DNA from 4 places in the Agrobacterium sp. LEGMi-208b genome. Region 1 is predicted to be linked to each of the others. Evidence: predicted binding sites of a transcription regulator. Region 1 holds the regulator's gene; each other region holds the start of a gene.
What was found. Region 1 encodes PhoB, which activates phosphate uptake and scavenging genes when phosphate is short. Its sites were predicted from a motif close to TGTCATNNANCTGTCAT; they were not measured.

Region 1 (4,232 bases):
TTGACCGCGACACCGGCTGCAAAATCCAGATATCGTTCGCCGCTTTCCGTGAACAGCCAGACGCCCTCGCCTCGCTCGAAGCGCAGGGGGGCTCTTGCAAATGTATCGAACAATGGCGCGGCGGCTTCGGCCATGGCTGTATCACTCCTTGCGCGGATGCGCTGTCAGACGTTGTCAATAGGCCTTCGGGGTTATCCCTTGCCTGAAAATCAAAAATGCCGCCTCGCGGCGGCAGGGGCACTATTGTCACTTCGCCTGCCGATGTCAACAAAAGTCCGCGTTTCCCGGGCTTCTCAAGCACTAGTAGGAGGTGGCCGGTGAGGCCCAAGGTGTTGCCTTTCAGACTCAACTCGCCAGCAAGTTGGGGAAAACCGGAAAATCGATTCCAGATGATTCCCCCGACTCTTGCCACAGAGTCAGGCTGGCACTAGGTTAATCGCTAATTACTAGACTGCATTGCGGCGGAACTAGTCACCAAAAATCCGGCGGAAACCACGCTCGCGGCACGCCCGCGAGACGGAGAGGGATTCTGCCGACATTATACGCGACGAGCGGAGAAGCGGCATGAACTGGACAGACGAGCGGGTCGAAAAACTCAAGAAATTGTGGTCCGAGGGGCTTAGCGCCAGCCAGATAGCGGCACAGCTGGGCGGTGTCAGCCGCAATGCCGTAATCGGCAAGGTCCATCGCCTTAACCTGCCTGGCCGCGTGAAGGCCGGCGGCCCGGTGACTTCGGCGCGTTCCGCGCCCAAGCGCGCTGCCGCCCCTGCCCCACGCGCGACGAATTTCGCAACCCGCGTCAGCGCTGCCCCCGCACGGGCCTTGAACCGCTCCAACGCGGCAACCGCGCTGCACGAGGAGATCGATATCGAGACCGCCGAAGTTCTCGAATACGTTCCTTCCAAGAACGTGGTTACGCCAATTTCCCGTCGCCTGACGCTGACGGAACTGACGGAGCGCACCTGCAAGTGGCCGGTCGGCGACCCCTTGAAAGACGATTTCCATTTCTGCGGTTGTGAAGCACTGGAATCTTCGCCCTATTGCAAGTTCCATGCAAAGCTTGCCTACCAGCCGGTAAGCGAGCGTCGCAAGGCTTGAGTGTTGCGGCACGCATTTGACACTCAAAAACTACGGGCCTTCGGGCCCGTTTTTTTGTGGGAAAATTCAAGGCGGTTCCTCCTTGCAGCACGCGTTGTTTAAGAGGCGCTCCAATCCTTGTTCTTGCGCAATCTGCGGACGCAAACCGCGAAGCGTCCCTTACTGCAAATGCTCTGAATTCGTCGGCGGCGTGCCGCGCCCTTCCTGACTGGCTTCTCTGCGCAGTCCAAATCTCAGCGAACCGTCTATCGCCCCCAAGAATGACAGGGGTGCCGCATTTGCGGAAGGTTCAAAATCGAAAGGCCCGACACCCATTCCGGTCCCGGGCCTTCTGATTTTTGGGGAATTATCCCGAGTGAAACCATCGGTTTCGGTTTTGCTCAGGCTTCCATCGAATATCCAGCACCGCGCACGGTGCGGATGACATCCTGCATATGCGAAAAATTGAGCGCCTTGCGCAGACGTCCGACATGCACGTCGACGGTACGCTCATCCACATAGATATCGTGGCCCCAGACGCCATCCAGCAATTGCGAGCGGGAGAATACCCGGCCCGGAGAGGTCATCAGGAATTCCAGCAGCCGGAACTCCGTCGGGCCGAGGCGCACTTCGCGGCTTTTCCGGTGAACGCGATGGGTCTCGCGATCCAGTTCGATATCACCGCATTTCAGCACCGAAGACAGAACCTCAGGACGAGCCCGGCGCAGCATGGCCTTGACGCGGGCCATGAGTTCCGGCGTCGAGAACGGCTTGACGACATAATCGTCGGCGCCGGTGGCGAGGCCACGAACCCGTTCGCTTTCCTCGCCGCGCGCCGTCAGCATGATGATGGGCAGGCGTTCGGTTTCCGGCCGCATTCTAAGCCGCCGGCACAGTTCGATGCCGGAAACGCCGGGCAACATCCAGTCCAGGATGAGAAGATCCGGAATACGCTCCTGCAGCCTGATTTCCGCCTCGTCGCCACGGGGTATCGTGTCGACGTCATATCCCTCAGCCTCGAGATTGTAACGAAGCAGGACGCTTAGCGCTTCCTCGTCTTCCACAACTGCAATCTTGGGCACCATATGCTAACTCCGCAAGCCGCTGCTTGTCTGTTACTCGGTCACCGAACCGAGCGTGTTGGAACTGTCGTCCTTCGGACGCTCGCCCTCCGGCTGGCTGCCGGTGGTCATGTAATAGATCGTTTCGGCGATATTGGTGGCGTGGTCGCCGATACGCTCGATGTTCTTGGCGCAGAAAAGAAGATGCGTGCAGGTGGTGATGTTGCGCGGATCTTCCATCATGTAGGTCAGAAGCTCGCGGAAGAGCGACGTATACATGGCGTCGATTTCCTCGTCGCGCTCGCGGATGGCATTGGCCTTCTCGGCGGAGCGTGTGGAATAGACGTCAAGGACTTCCTTGAGCTGCACCAGTGCCAGCTCCGACAGATGCTCGATGCCGCGGGCGAGCTTGCGCGGCACGCCGGTTCCGGCAACCGCGATGACGCGCTTGGCGGTGTTCTTACCGAGATCACCGACGCGCTCGAGGTCGCCGGCGATACGCAGGGTGCCGATGATCTCGCGAAGATCGGCCGCCATCGGCTGACGTCTGGCGATGGTGACGATGGCCTTGTCGCCGATCTCCCGCTCGGAATGGTCGAGGATCGTATCGTCGGAAATGACCTTCTGCGCAAGTGCGGCATCGGAATTGACGAGCGCACGCACGGCGTCGGCGCACATCTGTTCCGCAAGACCGCCCATTTCCGCGATGCGGCGCGTCAGAAACTTCAATTCATCGTCATAGACGGAAACGATATGCGAATGGGTCGTTGTCTGTGTCATGGTCTAGTCCTCCGGCTTGGCCTGCATGCGCGTGCCCAGAGCGGGCACGGCAGAGGCACCAGTCTTGTTCGGTTTCGATAAAGCGCCGGCCGGGATCAGCCGAAGCGGCCCATGATGTAATCCTGCGTGCGCTGATCGTCGGGATTGGTGAACATCTTGTCGGTTTCGTTTTCCTCGACAAGATGGCCAAGATGGAACATGGCCGTGCGCTGGGAAACACGGGCCGCCTGCTGCATGGAGTGTGTGACGATGACGATCGTGTAATTGGTGCGCAGCTCGTGGATCAGCTCCTCGACCTTTGCGGTCGCAATCGGGTCGAGCGCCGAGCAGGGCTCGTCCATCAGGATCACTTCCGGGCTGACGGCAACCGCGCGGGCAATGCACAGACGCTGCTGCTGACCACCGGAAAGGCCGGTGCCGGATTCGTGCAGGCGATCCTTCACCTCGTTCCAGAGACCCGCCTTCTGCAGGCTCTGCTCGACGATCTGGTCCATATCCGCCTTGTTGCGGGCGAGACCGTGGATGCGCGGGCCGTAGGAAATATTCTCGTAGATCGACTTCGGAAAGGGGTTCGGCTTCTGGAACACCATGCCGACACGGGCGCGCAGTTCCACGACGTCGATCTGCTGATCGTAAATATCGTCGGTGTCGAGCGTGATCTTGCCGGTGACCCGGCAGCCGTCGATCGTATCATTCATACGGTTCAGGGTACGCAGGAAGGTGGATTTACCGCAGCCGGACGGGCCGATCAACGCGGTCACCGTATTTTCCCGAACGTTGAGGTTCACGTCGTAAAGCGCGCGCTTCTCGCCGTAATAAACCGAAACGTCCTTGCCGATCATCTTGTATGAGACTTCATTCATTTTCTTGTCCAGCGCCTTTTCAACTGCTGCTTCCGACAACATGTTCATTGCTCAAGCTCCCTCTACCAGCGCCGTTCGAAGCGGCGACGCAACAGGATTGCGCCAACATTCATGACGATGAGGAACAAAAGCAGGATGATGATAGCGCCGGATGTCCTTTCGACAAAGGCGCGCTCGGCTTCGTTCGCCCACATGTAAATCTGCACCGGCAGGGCCGTGGACGGATCCATCGGCGTTGTCGGGTAATTCGCGACGAATGCCACCATGCCGATCAGCAGCAGCGGCGCCGTTTCGCCCAGCGCGTGGGCGAGACCGATGATGGTGCCGGTCAGGATGCCGGGCATGGCAAGCGGCAGCACATGATGGAAAATCGTCTGCATCTTGGACGCGCCGAGACCGAGGGCTGCGGCGCGGATCGACGGCGGCACGGCTTTGAGGGCTGCGCGGGTCG
Region 2 (4,232 bases), on a different replicon from region 1:
CATGCCGATACCGATGCCGGTCATGACCCAGGTCACGCCTTCCGTCAGCATCGATTCAGGCACGCGGCGCTCGATCAGGCCGAATGACGTGATGAAGATCGGCGAGATCGCAACGCCGCTGAGGAAAACGGCAAAGGCGAGCAGGGCAACGCTGGTATTGGCGACGAGGAGTGGCAGCGCGGTGAGCGCAAGCACGCTGACGGCGATCAGCAACTGACGCTGCAACGGCATTTTGGGATTGAGCGCGCCGAGAATGAGGCCGACCACGAAGGAGCCGATGGCATAGACACCGATGACGAGGCTGGCGGCTTCCGGTTGGCCAAGCGCCTTGGTGATTGCGACGGCGCTAACTTCGGCCGTGGCGAAGGTCGAGCCGACGAAGATCAGGGCAAGCGTTATGATCTGGACCGGGCGCAGGGAGATGGCCGAACGCTGCGGGCGGCCGCTTTCAACCGGCCGCACCTTGGGCTCGGTCGAGCGTTGCAGAAGGAAGGCAAAGGTGCCGAGCGCCAGAAAGGCGGTGCTGATCATCATGCCGGCTTCCGGAAAGAGTGAAACGGCAAGGCCGACGGAAAGCGAGGCGCCGGAAATGTAGACAAGTTCGTCGGCGGCGGATTCAAAGGCGAAAGCGGTATTCAGCTCCGGCCGGTCGCGGAAGATTTCCGTCCAGCGGGCGCGCATCATGGCGGGAATGCTCGGCATGGCAGCGGCGAGAAAGGCGGAGAGGAACAGCGTCCAGGCGGGCCATCTCTGATTTGTCGCGATAATCAGCGCCGCAAAGGCGATGACCGAAACGATGGTCGCCGGGATGAGCACACGGCTCTGCCCCTTGCGATCCACCAGCCGGGAGATTTGCGGGGAGACGGCGGCATTGGTGAGCGCAAAGGTTGCGGAGACGGCGCCGGCCAGCCAATATTCGCCATGGGTTTGCGACAGCATGGCGACGATACCGATCGGGGCCATGGCAATGGGAAGGCGGGCAAAGAAACCAGCGGCGGAAAAACCTTTTGCTCCTGGAGCACGGAAAATTTCTCTGTATGGATTAGCCATCGGGATGCACCTTGTTCTGAGGGTATCCACCACACACATACGTGGCGTATGTGAAATGAGATAATTGCATACGTGGCGTATGTCAACTAATATACGCGGTGTATGTGGAGAATGGAGAGAAAATGCGCAAACCTCGCAGCGAAATGATTGCCGAGACGCGGGCGAAGCTTCTGGCTGCCGGCCGCAAGGCCTTTGGCAGCATCGGTTATGCGGAAGCATCGATGGACGACTTCACCGCCGAGGCCGGTCTCACCCGCGGTGCGCTCTATCACCATTTCGGCGACAAGAAGGGCCTGCTGCTGGCTGTCGTGGCAGAGATCGACGCGGAAATGACGACGAGGCTCTGTGAGATTTCGTCCAGGGCTGCCACCCGGTGGGAGGGTTTCGTCGAGGAGAATGTGGGTTATGTCCGCATGGCCCTCGAGCCGGAGATCCAGCGGATCATGTTCCGCGACGGGCCGGCCGTGCTGGGTGACCCGTCCCGCTGGCCAAACGCCAATGGCTGTATTTCGGCTGTCGCGCGAAGCCTCGACGCGCTGAAAGAGGAGGGGACCATCGTCGATGTCGATCCGGAGGCATGCGCCCGTTTCATCAATGCGGCAAGCAGCAGTGCCGCCCAATGGATAGCGAATTCAGACGACCCCGAAACGACCTCGAAACGAGCCGTGGAAAGTTTCCGGACCCTGCTCGACGGTTTGCGGATCAGGAAAGACTGATCCGGGTTTCACGAGGCCCGGTAAATTCCCCTTCAACGTCCGCTTTCGGGATATGGGCGCCCGCAAGTCATGCAACTGTCATCTGGCGGGTCTAGGAGAGATTGTGGTTTTCACATGGCTCGCGAGGGGAATATGCGCAAAATTGTTGCCGCTTTGGTCGCTACGACCGTTCTTGCCGGCGCCGCTCAGGCTGCCGAGGTCTATCCGCTTGATCGTGCTACGATCCTGACGGGTTCGCCGTTTGATTTTAAAGTCGAGTTCGCTTCCGTCGTGAAGCCGGAAGACGTCAAGATCACCGTCAACGGCCAGGATTACAAGGCCGCTCTCGGCAAGGATGCCGAGTTCGTCGCCGAAGAAAAGAACAAGGACAAGGTTCTTGGCTCGGCCGTCATCCTGCGTGGCGTCACGCTTGCCAATGCCGGTGACTACAAGGTTGAAGTTTCGGCCGGTTCCGAAACCAAGAGCGTGACCTGGGCCGTTTATGGCACGCCCGCCCAGGCAAAGGCCAAGAACGTCATCTTCCTGATCGCCGACGGTCTTTCGGTTGCGCATCGCACCGCCGCCCGCATCATGTCCAAGGGCATGACCGAGGGCAAGGCCAATGGCCGTCTCAACATGGATGACGTGCCGCCGGTCGCCTTCATCGGCACCTCCGCCACCGACGCCGTCGCCACCGACAGCGCCAACACCATGTCGGCTTACATGACCGGTCACAAGACCGCCGTGAACGCCATCGGCGTTTATGCCGACCGCACCCCGGCCTCGCTTGACGATCCGAAGGTGGAAACGCTGGCCGAAGCGCTGCGCCGCCAGACCAAGAAGTCGATCGGCATCATCTCGACCGCCGAAGTGCAGGATGCGACGCCGGCTGCCGTCGTCGCCCACACCCGCAAGCGCGGCGACAAGGCCGAGATCAACGGCATGCTGTTCGACGTGAAGCCGGATGTGCTTCTTGGCGGCGGCTCCGCTTATTTCCTGCCGCAGGCCACCGCGGGTTCCAAGCGCAAGGACGACAAGGACTATATCGCCATGTTCAAGGAAGCCGGCTACACGCTGGCGACCAGCAAGGCGGAACTCGCAGCGGCTTCGGGCACCAATACCGGCAAGATCCTCGGCCTGTTCCACACTGGCAACATGGACACCACGCTTGACCGCGAATTCCTGAAGAAGGGCACCACGGCCAAGTTCCCGGATCAGCCCGGTCTCGTTGAGATGACCAAGGTTGCGCTCGACAATCTCTCGAAGAACCCGGAAGGTTTCTTCCTGATGGTTGAAGCGGCCAATGTCGACAAGATGTCCCACCCGCTCGACTGGGATCGCGCCGTTGTCGATACCATCGAATTCGACAAGACCATCGGCATTGCCCGCGAATTTGCGGCGAAGAACCCCGATACGCTGATCATCGTCACCGGCGACCACACGCATGGCGTTTCCATCATCGGCACCGTTGATGACAACAAGCCAGGCACCGACATGCGCGAAAAGGTCGGCACCTATGCCGAAGCCGGTTTCCCGAACTACGAAGACAAGGACGGCGATGGCTATCCGGACAGTGTCGATGTTTCGCGTCGCCTGTTCCTGAACGCCAATAACGGTCCGGACCACTACGAAACCTTCCGTCCGAAGCTCGATGGCCCCTTTGCACCGGCCATCCAGAACGAAAAGAAGGAATACATCGCCAACGAGCAGTACAAGGATGTTCCCGGTGCCGTGCTCGTCACCGGCATCATTCCGAAGAGCTCGGACAGCGGTGTCCACGCGGTGGATGACGTCGTGCTGCAGGCCGAAGGCCCGGGTGCCGAAGGCTTCCGCGGTTACATGGAACAGAGCGATGTCTACAAGGGTCTCGCTGAGGCGCTCGCACTCGGCGCCAAGCAGACCAACTAAGATCTGAACGGGGCGAGGGCGCGCCGCCATGGCGTGCCCTCGTCGTCATTTCCGGTCTTGCATTGCCGGCCCTGTCGGCTGGCGATGAAGGACCTTTCAAGAAGGAGAATGGTCATGGGCAAGCCTGATCAGGCACGGTTCAACCGCCGCCAGACACTGGGTCTCATTGCCGGTCTGCCGCTGCTGGCCGCCGGCACGCGCGCGCAGGCGAAAAGCGACCTCACCTTTGACGAACTCTACGGCAAGGTCAGCGTCCTCGGGCTGGAATTTTCCGAAAAGGTCAAGCAGCTGAACGGCAAGGATATCGCCATGCGCGGTTTCATGGCGCCGCCGCTGAAGGCCGAAGCGCAGTTTTTCGTGCTGACCGAAATACCCATGTCGATCTGCCCTTTTTGCTCCACCGATTCTGACTGGCCGGACAATATCGTCGTGGTTTATCTCGGCGAAAAGCAGACCTTTACCCAGCCCAGCCAGACCATCGAAGTGCGTGGCACCTTGGAAACCGGCTCGTGGACGGATCCCGATACCGGCTTCGTCAGCCTGCTGCGCATTCGCCAGGCAGAATACGCGACGGTTTGA
Region 3 (4,232 bases), 1.3 Mb from region 1:
GCTTCTGAAAATCAAGACCGGCACCACTGACGACGAAGCGCGCCTGCGGGCCGTGCGCGCCGCAGCGCCCGAGGCGCGCATCATCATCGACGCCAATGAGGGCTGGAATGATGATAATATCGAATATTATCTGCGGCTTGCGGCGGAATTGAAGATATCGCTGATCGAGCAGCCGCTTCCCGCCGGCAAGGATGCCATCCTTTCCCGCATCGACCATCCGGTGCTGATCTGCGCCGATGAAAGCGTGCATTCGACAAAGGACCTCGCCGGCCTTCGCGATCGTTACGATGCGATCAACATCAAGCTCGACAAGACCGGCGGTCTGACCGAGGCGCTCATCATGAAGGCGGAAGCGGAGCGGCTCGGCTTCACCATCATGGTCGGCTGCATGCTCGGCACCTCGCTCGGCATGGCGCCCGCCGTGCTGGCGGCGCAGGGAACCGCCTTCGCCGATCTCGACGGGCCGCTGCTGTTGGCGCAGGATCGTGCGCTGGGGCTGGTTTATGAGGGTTCGTTGGTTTATCCGGCGCGGCCGGAATTGTGGGGGTAAGCCCCGGAAATTAAAACCAGATGAGGCGCAACGCCGCCACTGGTTTCTTCTCCCCGCCGGGGAGAAGGTGGCCCGAAGGGTCGGATGAGGGGGCACCGTTGCCGGATTTCGGAGAGCTTGCCCCCTCATCCCGCTGCCGCGACCTTCTCCCCGGCGGGGAGAAGAAACAAGCGGCATCCACTCGTCCCACACGAGCGCGCATTGATCGCAAGGAAACACCGAAGGCCAGTTATCCCTTTAGCCCGCAGGCCCCAATCAGGCCGCGTGCTTGCCAATCAACCCCGGAATATCCACTGGCTCCATCCCGTCCGATGCCTGCTCGGCGGTGACGTCGCTGGTCTGCATCCAGGTGATCAACTCGAAGCTGCCATCGGCATTTTCGGCGATCGCCGTGCAGCTTTCCACCCAGTCGCCGGTGTTGATGTAGCGAATGCCGTCCATGTCTTCCATGACAGCATGGTGAATGTGACCACAGATCACGCCATCGACATTGTTGCGGCGCGCCTCTTCGGCGACCACGCGCTGGAATTCGCCGATGAAATTGACGGCGTGTTTGACCTGCAGCTTGGCCCAGGCCGAAAACGACCAGTAAGGCAGGCCGATGCGGCGGCGCACGGCGGCGATGGCGATGTTGATGGCTATCGCCGCATCATAGGCCCAGTCGCCGAGATAAGCGAGCAGGCGGGCGTTGCGCACCACCACGTCGAACTCGTCGCCATGGATGATGAGGTATTTCTTGCCGTCGGCCGCCTCGTGGATCATGCGTTCGGCCACTTCGATGCCGCCGAAATGCATGCCGGGGAACTCCCGCAGGAATTCATCGTGATTGCCGGGAATATAGACGATGCGCGTGCCCTTGCGGGCCTTGCGCAAGAGCTTCTGCACCACGTCGTTGCAGCCCTGCGGCCAGTACCAGCTGCGGCGCAGGCGCCAGCCGTCGACGATGTCGCCGACGAGAATGATCGTCTCGGCCTCGTGATATTTCAGGAAGTCGAGCAGATAGTCCGTCTTGGCCGCCTTGGAGCCGAGATGAACATCCGAAATGAAAAGCGTTCTGAACTGTCTGGTTTCGATTTGACCGGCCACGGATTTCATCCCCCTGTTCGGTTGCGTCCCTGCGGCTTTCTTACCTCTCAGAACCAGACTCGTGTTTCAGCAACATGACAGACGCCGGTTTTTATAGGGAATATGACGAAAGCCTTCACGAAAACGCGAATAAGCCGTGGCCGCATTTGCATAAGGTGCGGTCAAATAACGGCTGTACCACGGGAAAGTTTGTTGTATTCAGGGGGCCGGAATTGAACCAGACATGACGGTGGAAAATGACCTCTCACGATAAGAACAACACGCCCGCCAACACGGCAAAGGCCGACATCGAGGAACAGGCGCTCTTTTTCCACCGCTATCCGCGCCCCGGCAAGCTGGAAATCCAGGCCACCAAGCCGCTTGGCAACCAGCGCGATCTGGCGCTCGCCTATTCGCCGGGTGTCGCCGCCCCCTGTCTCGCCATTCATGAAAATCCGGAAATGGCAGCGGATTATACAGCGCGCGCCAATCTCGTCGCTGTCATCTCCAACGGCACCGCCGTGCTCGGCCTCGGCAATATCGGCCCGCTCGCGTCCAAACCGGTCATGGAAGGCAAGGCCGTCCTCTTCAAGAAATTCGCCGGTATCGACGTTTTCGACATCGAAATCGATGCGCCGGGCATCAACGACATGGTGTCGACCATCGCGGCGCTGGAGCCCACCTTCGGCGGCATCAACCTTGAGGACATCAAGGCGCCGGAATGTTTCGAGGTGGAACGCCAGCTGCGCGAAAAGATGAATATCCCCGTCTTCCACGATGACCAGCACGGCACCGCGATCATCGTCGCCGCCGCCGTCACCAACGCGCTGGAACTGGCCGGCAAGTCGCTCGCGAGCGTCAAGATCGTCGCCTCGGGTGCGGGTGCGGCAGCACTTGCCTGCCTCAACCTGCTTGTCGCCATGGGCGCGAAGAAAGAAAACATCTGGGTCCACGACATCGAAGGCCTCGTTTATGACGGCCGCAACACGCTGATGGACGAGTGGAAGGAAGTCTACGCCCAGAAGACCGACAAGCGCGTGCTGGCGGACTCGATCGACGGCGCCGATGTCTTCCTCGGCCTTTCGGCCGCCGGCGTGCTGAAGCCGGAACTTCTGGAGCGCATGGCGGAAAATCCGCTGATCCTCGCGCTCGCCAACCCCAATCCGGAAATCATGCCGGAAGCTGCCCGTGCCGCCCGCCCGGATGCGATGATCTGCACCGGCCGTTCGGATTTCCCGAACCAGGTCAACAACGTACTCTGCTTCCCCTACATCTTCCGCGGCGCGCTGGATTGCGGCGCAACCACGATCAACGAGGAAATGAAGATGGCCGCCGTGCAGGCCATCGCCGAGCTTGCGCGTGAGGAAGTCTCCGAAGTGGCCGCGAGAGCCTATAGCGGCGAAACGCCGATCTTCGGCCCGAACTACCTCATTCCCTCGCCGTTCGATCCGCGCCTCATCCTGCGCATTGCGCCAGCCGTTGCCCGCGCTGCGGCGGCAAGCGGCGTCGCCACCCGCCCGATCACCGATTTCGAGGCCTATCTCGACCAGCTGAACCGTTTCGTCTGGCGCTCCGGCTTCATCATGAAGCCTGTCTTCAACGCCGCCAAGGCCGCCGAAAAGAAGCGCATCATCTTTGCCGAAGGCGAAGACGAACGCGTGCTGCGCGCTGCCCAGGTGCTGCTGGAAGAAGGCACCGGCATCCCGATCCTGATCGGCCGCCCGCAGATCATCGAAACGCGCCTGAAGCGCTTCGGCCTGCGCATCCGTCCGAATACCGATTTCGCCGTGGTCAATCCGGAAGACGATCCGCGCTACCGCGATTATGTCGATGATTATTTCGCCCTTGTCGGCCGCGCCGGCATCAACCCGGAGGCGGCGCGTACCATCGTGCGCACCAACACGACCGTCATCGGTGCGCTGTCGGTGAAGCGTGGCGAAGCGGATGCGCTGATCTGCGGCCTCGAAGGCCGTTATGACCGCCACCTGCGCGACGTGAACCAGATCATCGGCAAGCAGGAAGGCGTGCGTTCCTTTGCCGGCCTCAGCCTGCTCATCACCCAGCAGGGCGCGCTGTTCCTCACCGATACTTTCGTCAATTACGACCCGACCTCCGAAGAAGTGGCGGAAATGGCCATTCTCGCGGCCAAGGAAATCCGCCGCTTCGGCATCACGCCGAAGGTGGCGCTCGCCAGCCACTCCAATTTCGGCTCGCGCGATTCCGAAAGCGCCCGCAAGATGCGCCGCGCGCTGAAAATCGTGCAGGAAGCCGCACCGGAACTGGAAGTGGACGGCGAAATGCAGGGCGGCTCGGCGCTTTCGGAAGCGCTGCGCAAGCGCGCCATGCCGAACAGCGTGCTGACCGGCGAAGCGAACCTTCTGGTTTTCCCGAACCTCGATGCCGCCAACATCACGCTCGGTGTCACCCGCACGCTGACGGAGGGCCTGCATGTCGGCCCGATCCTGCTCGGCACGGCCCTGCCCGCCCACATCCTGTCGCCCAGCGTCACCTCGCGCGGCGTCGTCAACATGGCGGCCTTCGCCGTCGTTCAGGCTTCGCATCCTTCGATGTGATGAAGGCCTATTAACGCAATTTTGAACATGCTGTTGCCGCATTG
Region 4 (4,232 bases), 1.3 Mb from region 1:
TGGGCGTACCGTATCTCCCGATTTGCGCATAACATGGTAAACAAACTGATATGGCAAGGGGCAACGTGCTTTTTGCACCTCGCAAGTCGCTGGATTTGAAGCGATTTGCGGTTTTACTGCGGAAATCTGACCCGGCAGGAGCCCCGAAAGCGACACCCCTTGCGGCCTGGCGCGATGCGTAACTCTTCGGGAATCAGGCGTCGGCCAATATGCGGTGGATTTTCGGCTGCTGCGCTTCAACGACCGGAAGAGTGATGATCGCCCGCCACGCATAACCCCGGGCAATTTCCTCGAATTCGAGATTGCCGTCAAAGCGGCCGGCCATATTGGCCAGAACATAACGGAGATTGGCGCGGGGCGTGACGTGAAAACGCGCGAGCCAGGCTTGCAGAAGGGTGCGGAACCACTTCGGCAATTGTTCCTGCTGGCCGAAATCGACGATATGCAGCGAACCGCCGGGTTTCAGCGCCGTGAGCGCCTGTTCGATCGCCTTTTCCCAGTCCGGTATCATCGACAGCGCATAGGGGATCATGACGCGATCGAAGCCGTCGGTCTGGCCGAATTCTGAAGCGCGAAAAGCAGTGGCATCGGCCACACGCAGAATGGGGCGTTCCGCCTTGCCGGAAAAATTCTCGGACGCGGTCAGCAACATTTCGGCGGAGATGTCTAGGCCGAAAAGCTTCGCGTCCGGAAACTTGCGGCTGGCGAGTAGCAGGTTGCGGCCGGTGCCGCAGCCCACTTCCAGCAGCGTGCCGCCCTTCGGCACGTCGAGGCCGGAAATGGTCCTGTCGCGGCCGAGAAGGTAATATTTGCGGGTGATATCGTAGATATGCCGCTGGTGGCGATACATGCGGTCCATCAGGCTCGCATGCGCGCTGTCTGCAAGGCCCACATTCTCGCCGATGGTTTTCATGCCATAGCCCTCTGGTAGATATGGAAGCCGCCATAGATGGCGGAGCGGTCCATGGCGTTGAGCTCGTTGGAGCGCTCTTCGAGATAGACCCACTGGTTGCGGATATCAGGCGAAAGCCGGCCTTCGATGACGCTCTTTTCGGCTGCGGTGCGGAAGATGACGCGCGCGCCCGAAGCGGCGGTGCGGCTGATCTGCGACCATAATTCGTTAAGCTGCGTGTCCGTCATCCAGTCCTGCGCATCGAGGAGGATATAGCGGTCGACTGCGCTTGCCGGCTTGCGGGAAAGAAGCTCGGTATAGGTGGCGTGGTGTACGGCGACGCGCGCCGTATTGTTGCGGATCGTCTCGTAATATTCCGGCTTGAGATAAGCGGGCAGCGCGCCCTCATGCGGCTCGGGATAACGGCGCGCGAAGGCCTGCCAGGCGAAATAATTGTCGCTGAGCGGGAAGTTGCAGGCGAGCTTTTCCAAGCGCTCCTTGAGCACGGAGGCGACCGTGCCATTGGCGGAAAGGCTCGCCAGCTCGTCATATTGGCGCGGCGGAATGCCGAGGCCGAAGAGCGAGCTTTTGCGCTTCGTCAGCCAGCGCACCACCGGCTTGTCGAACAGCGGCGCCACCTTGCTGTCGAAAAACTGGCGCTGTTCGTCCAAGGTGCGGGTCTTCGCCATTTCGGTGAGCTTCACGCCATGCAGCCGGGCCATGAGATGGCCGGCGCCGATGAAGCGGCCGAGCAGGCCGGTACGATAGATGTTCCTGTCGAACACCGAGATGCGGCGGCGGCCGGAAAGGGTGCGCTTCGACCAATAGGCCTTTGTCGTCGCGTCGAGATGCTCGGCGATGAAGCGGTCATAACCGTGGCTGTTGCTGCGAGTGTTGGCGCGGCCGAAGTGCCGCACCACATCCTGGTGCGCCGGCAGATGGCGGAAGGCGGCGAGCTTCAGCTTGTTCAGCGCGATGTGATGCGGGTTGAGGTCAACCACATCGATGCTGGCGGGGTTGCGGGAGAGATAGGCCAGCATGTTGCAGCCGCCCGAACCTATGGTGACGATGCGATGACCTTCGCCAAGCTCCATCGCTTCCATGTCGATTTCGGGGTCTTCCCATATCTGCGGATAGACGAGGCCGGAAAAGAGGACGCCGAAGAAGCGCTCGGACAGACCGCTTTTGGAGAGTGCCTTGTGCTGGAGCAATGCGGACTTCAGTTTCGTGTTCTTGCTGAAGCCGGTCTTGGGTGCCGCACTCGTCATATGTTCACCTCTCAGTCGATTGAGAGGCGTCTACAGCCGTGACACTACAATTTGATGACAGGGGCTGTGGGCAAAGGCGGGGAATAGGGAGGTCGGTGGAAAACCGGCCTGCGCCGCCCAATCAGGATGATGAAATGAAAACACCCGGCGGCTTAAGAAAAGCCGCGTGGTTGCATTCGCATAACAGAGCCGGAGGCCATCACTTGCGCAGAACGTGCAACATGCCCTTGCGCTTGGCGTCGTAATAATAACCACGAGCATAAAGCCGGACCGCGTTATCGCGGTCGTTGCCCGCCACAACCCATGCGCCGCGCAGATATTTGACGGCGTATTTGAGGTTGGTTTCCGCATCGAACAGGCCGGAGGCGGGGCCATCGAAGCCCATCGAGCGGGCGGTGGCGTGCCGGATCTGCATCAGGCCGAAATTGCCGCTGCTATAGGCACCGGGATTATAGCGGCTTTCACGCTGCACCACGCGGTGAACCAGATCTTCCGGCACGTCATACATGGTGGCGTATTTGGTAATCAGCCCGCTCAGCTTTTCGCGTCCGGCGGGTGCGGAATTGAGCGGCGCCGTCATTGATTCGTTCTGACGGATGGCGGCAAGCGCGGCATTGGTCGGGCCGGCGGCATAGGCGAGAACCGAGCTGTCCGGCTTCGGCAGCGGAATGACTTTCCGTTCGGCTGTCAGTTCGGTGCCGATGGAGGGCGAACCGGGCGGCGGCGGTGCCGGCGGGAAGCTGCCCTTGACGGCAACCACCTGCGGCAGATCGGCTGCGGCATTGTGGGCGGCCGGTCTTGCCGCCAGATCCGCCGTTTCGATGGCTGTCGCCGCTGGAGTGGCGCTTGTCGGCGCAAGGGCTGCGGCCGTTGTCGGTGCAGATGTCGTCACGCTTGCCTGAGCGACCTCGTTCTGCTGCGGTTGCATCTGGGCGGCGATGGCGGCGGCTGCGGCAATTTCAGAAGCCGGCGGCAGAGCCACGCGTCCGCCCTTGACGGCGACGGCGGTGGGAAGTGCCGCAGGCTGGGAAGAGGTTGCGGTTTCGGCGGTCTGCACCGCCGCTGCTGCCGGGGTCGCGCCCGCTGCGGCTTCGGCCGTTGCCGGCGGCGCCGATGTTTGCGCAGGCGTGGCAGCGGGATTGACTGTTGCAATCTTCGGGCCGTCCGGCCCTTCCTTCGCGGTATATTCGACGCTGGTGCATGCGCTCAATGCCAGTGCCAGACCCACGGTGGAAGACAGAAGAAGTGCACTTCTTCCGCGGAATTTTCCCGAATTTCGCATGTTGCCGCCTTCGTTATGCCTGTCTTTCGATACCCCCGCGTCGAGCGAAGCAGGCAGTGTCCCGTCGAGCCTTCATTAACCTATTGTAAGGATAGCGGCAAGCCGGGACGTTTCTCCCCGGCTTTCGGGCGGTTTTTCAGGCCGCGATGCGCCTGTATCCGGCGCTGACGGCGCGGCCGGAAATGAAGTGGGTGCGGTATTTCGGCCGGATTTTTTTATCGCCCGACATGCGGCGCACCAGCGCCAGAGTGGAGCCGGCAAACAGCGCCTGCGCGGTTAAAATCACAAGCGCCAGAAGCAGGATGGCGGCCTGCGCCATGGCAAGCGTTTCAATTGCATTGCCGGAGGTGGACACGAATTGCGGTAGCAGCGCGAGAAAGAAAGTGAAGTAGCGCGGGCGCAGGGCGGCAATGGCGTAACAATCGCGGAAGATACCGCTCCAGGATTTGCCCGGCAGATTGTCATTGTCGGCATTGGCCGCCTGGGCGGCGGGGGTGGCGAAGGTCCACAGGAGAAACAGCATCAGCCAGCCGATGCCGGCCCATTGCACGATTTCCACGAAGGATTGCGGCAGCCAGACGAGACCGGCCACCGGAATGGCGGAAATCGTCATGGCCGTGACGATGCCGAGTGCGCCGCCGATAACGGAAGCGAAGACCGTCTTTTTGCCGCGAATGGCGGCATAGGAGGCGACAGAGAATACAAGGGGAGAGGGGAGTGCGAACACAACGGCACATGCTGCACAGAAAATCAGCCACGCCTGTCCAGACATTCTCTTCCTCCTTGCCCT

Region 2: the regulator PhoB is predicted to act here: its motif matches at 1,832-1,848, upstream of AC5YUO_RS22700 (alkaline phosphatase).
Region 3: the regulator PhoB is predicted to act here: its motif matches at 1,700-1,716, upstream of AC5YUO_RS14495 (UDP-2,3-diacylglucosamine diphosphatase).
Region 4: the regulator PhoB is predicted to act here: its motif matches at 2,204-2,220, upstream of AC5YUO_RS11915 (BtaA family protein).

What each region holds. Positions count from the first base shown of each region.
Region 1 is NZ_CM183445.1:1,172,998-1,177,229, forward strand. It holds gene AC5YUO_RS05845 (aspartate aminotransferase family protein) at 1-134, opposite strand, end outside; gene AC5YUO_RS05850 (GcrA family cell cycle regulator) at 565-1,098, shown strand; gene phoB (phosphate regulon transcriptional regulator PhoB) at 1,479-2,162, opposite strand; gene phoU (phosphate signaling complex protein PhoU) at 2,193-2,918, opposite strand; gene pstB (phosphate ABC transporter ATP-binding protein PstB) at 3,014-3,829, opposite strand; gene pstA (phosphate ABC transporter permease PstA) at 3,844-4,232, opposite strand, start outside.
Region 2 is NZ_CM183446.1:1,775,972-1,780,203, forward strand. It holds gene AC5YUO_RS22690 (MFS transporter) at 1-1,050, opposite strand, end outside; gene AC5YUO_RS22695 (TetR/AcrR family transcriptional regulator) at 1,173-1,766, shown strand; gene AC5YUO_RS22700 (alkaline phosphatase) at 1,899-3,653, shown strand; gene AC5YUO_RS22705 (hypothetical protein) at 3,768-4,232, shown strand.
Region 3 is NZ_CM183445.1:2,961,093-2,965,324, reverse strand. It holds gene dgcA (N-acetyl-D-Glu racemase DgcA) at 1-550, shown strand, start outside; gene AC5YUO_RS14495 (UDP-2,3-diacylglucosamine diphosphatase) at 806-1,645, opposite strand; gene AC5YUO_RS14490 (NADP-dependent malic enzyme) at 1,873-4,188, shown strand.
Region 4 is NZ_CM183445.1:2,465,932-2,470,163, forward strand. It holds gene AC5YUO_RS11910 (class I SAM-dependent methyltransferase) at 194-913, opposite strand; gene AC5YUO_RS11915 (BtaA family protein) at 910-2,160, opposite strand; gene AC5YUO_RS11920 (transglycosylase SLT domain-containing protein) at 2,360-3,442, opposite strand; gene AC5YUO_RS11925 (LysE family translocator) at 3,579-4,214, opposite strand.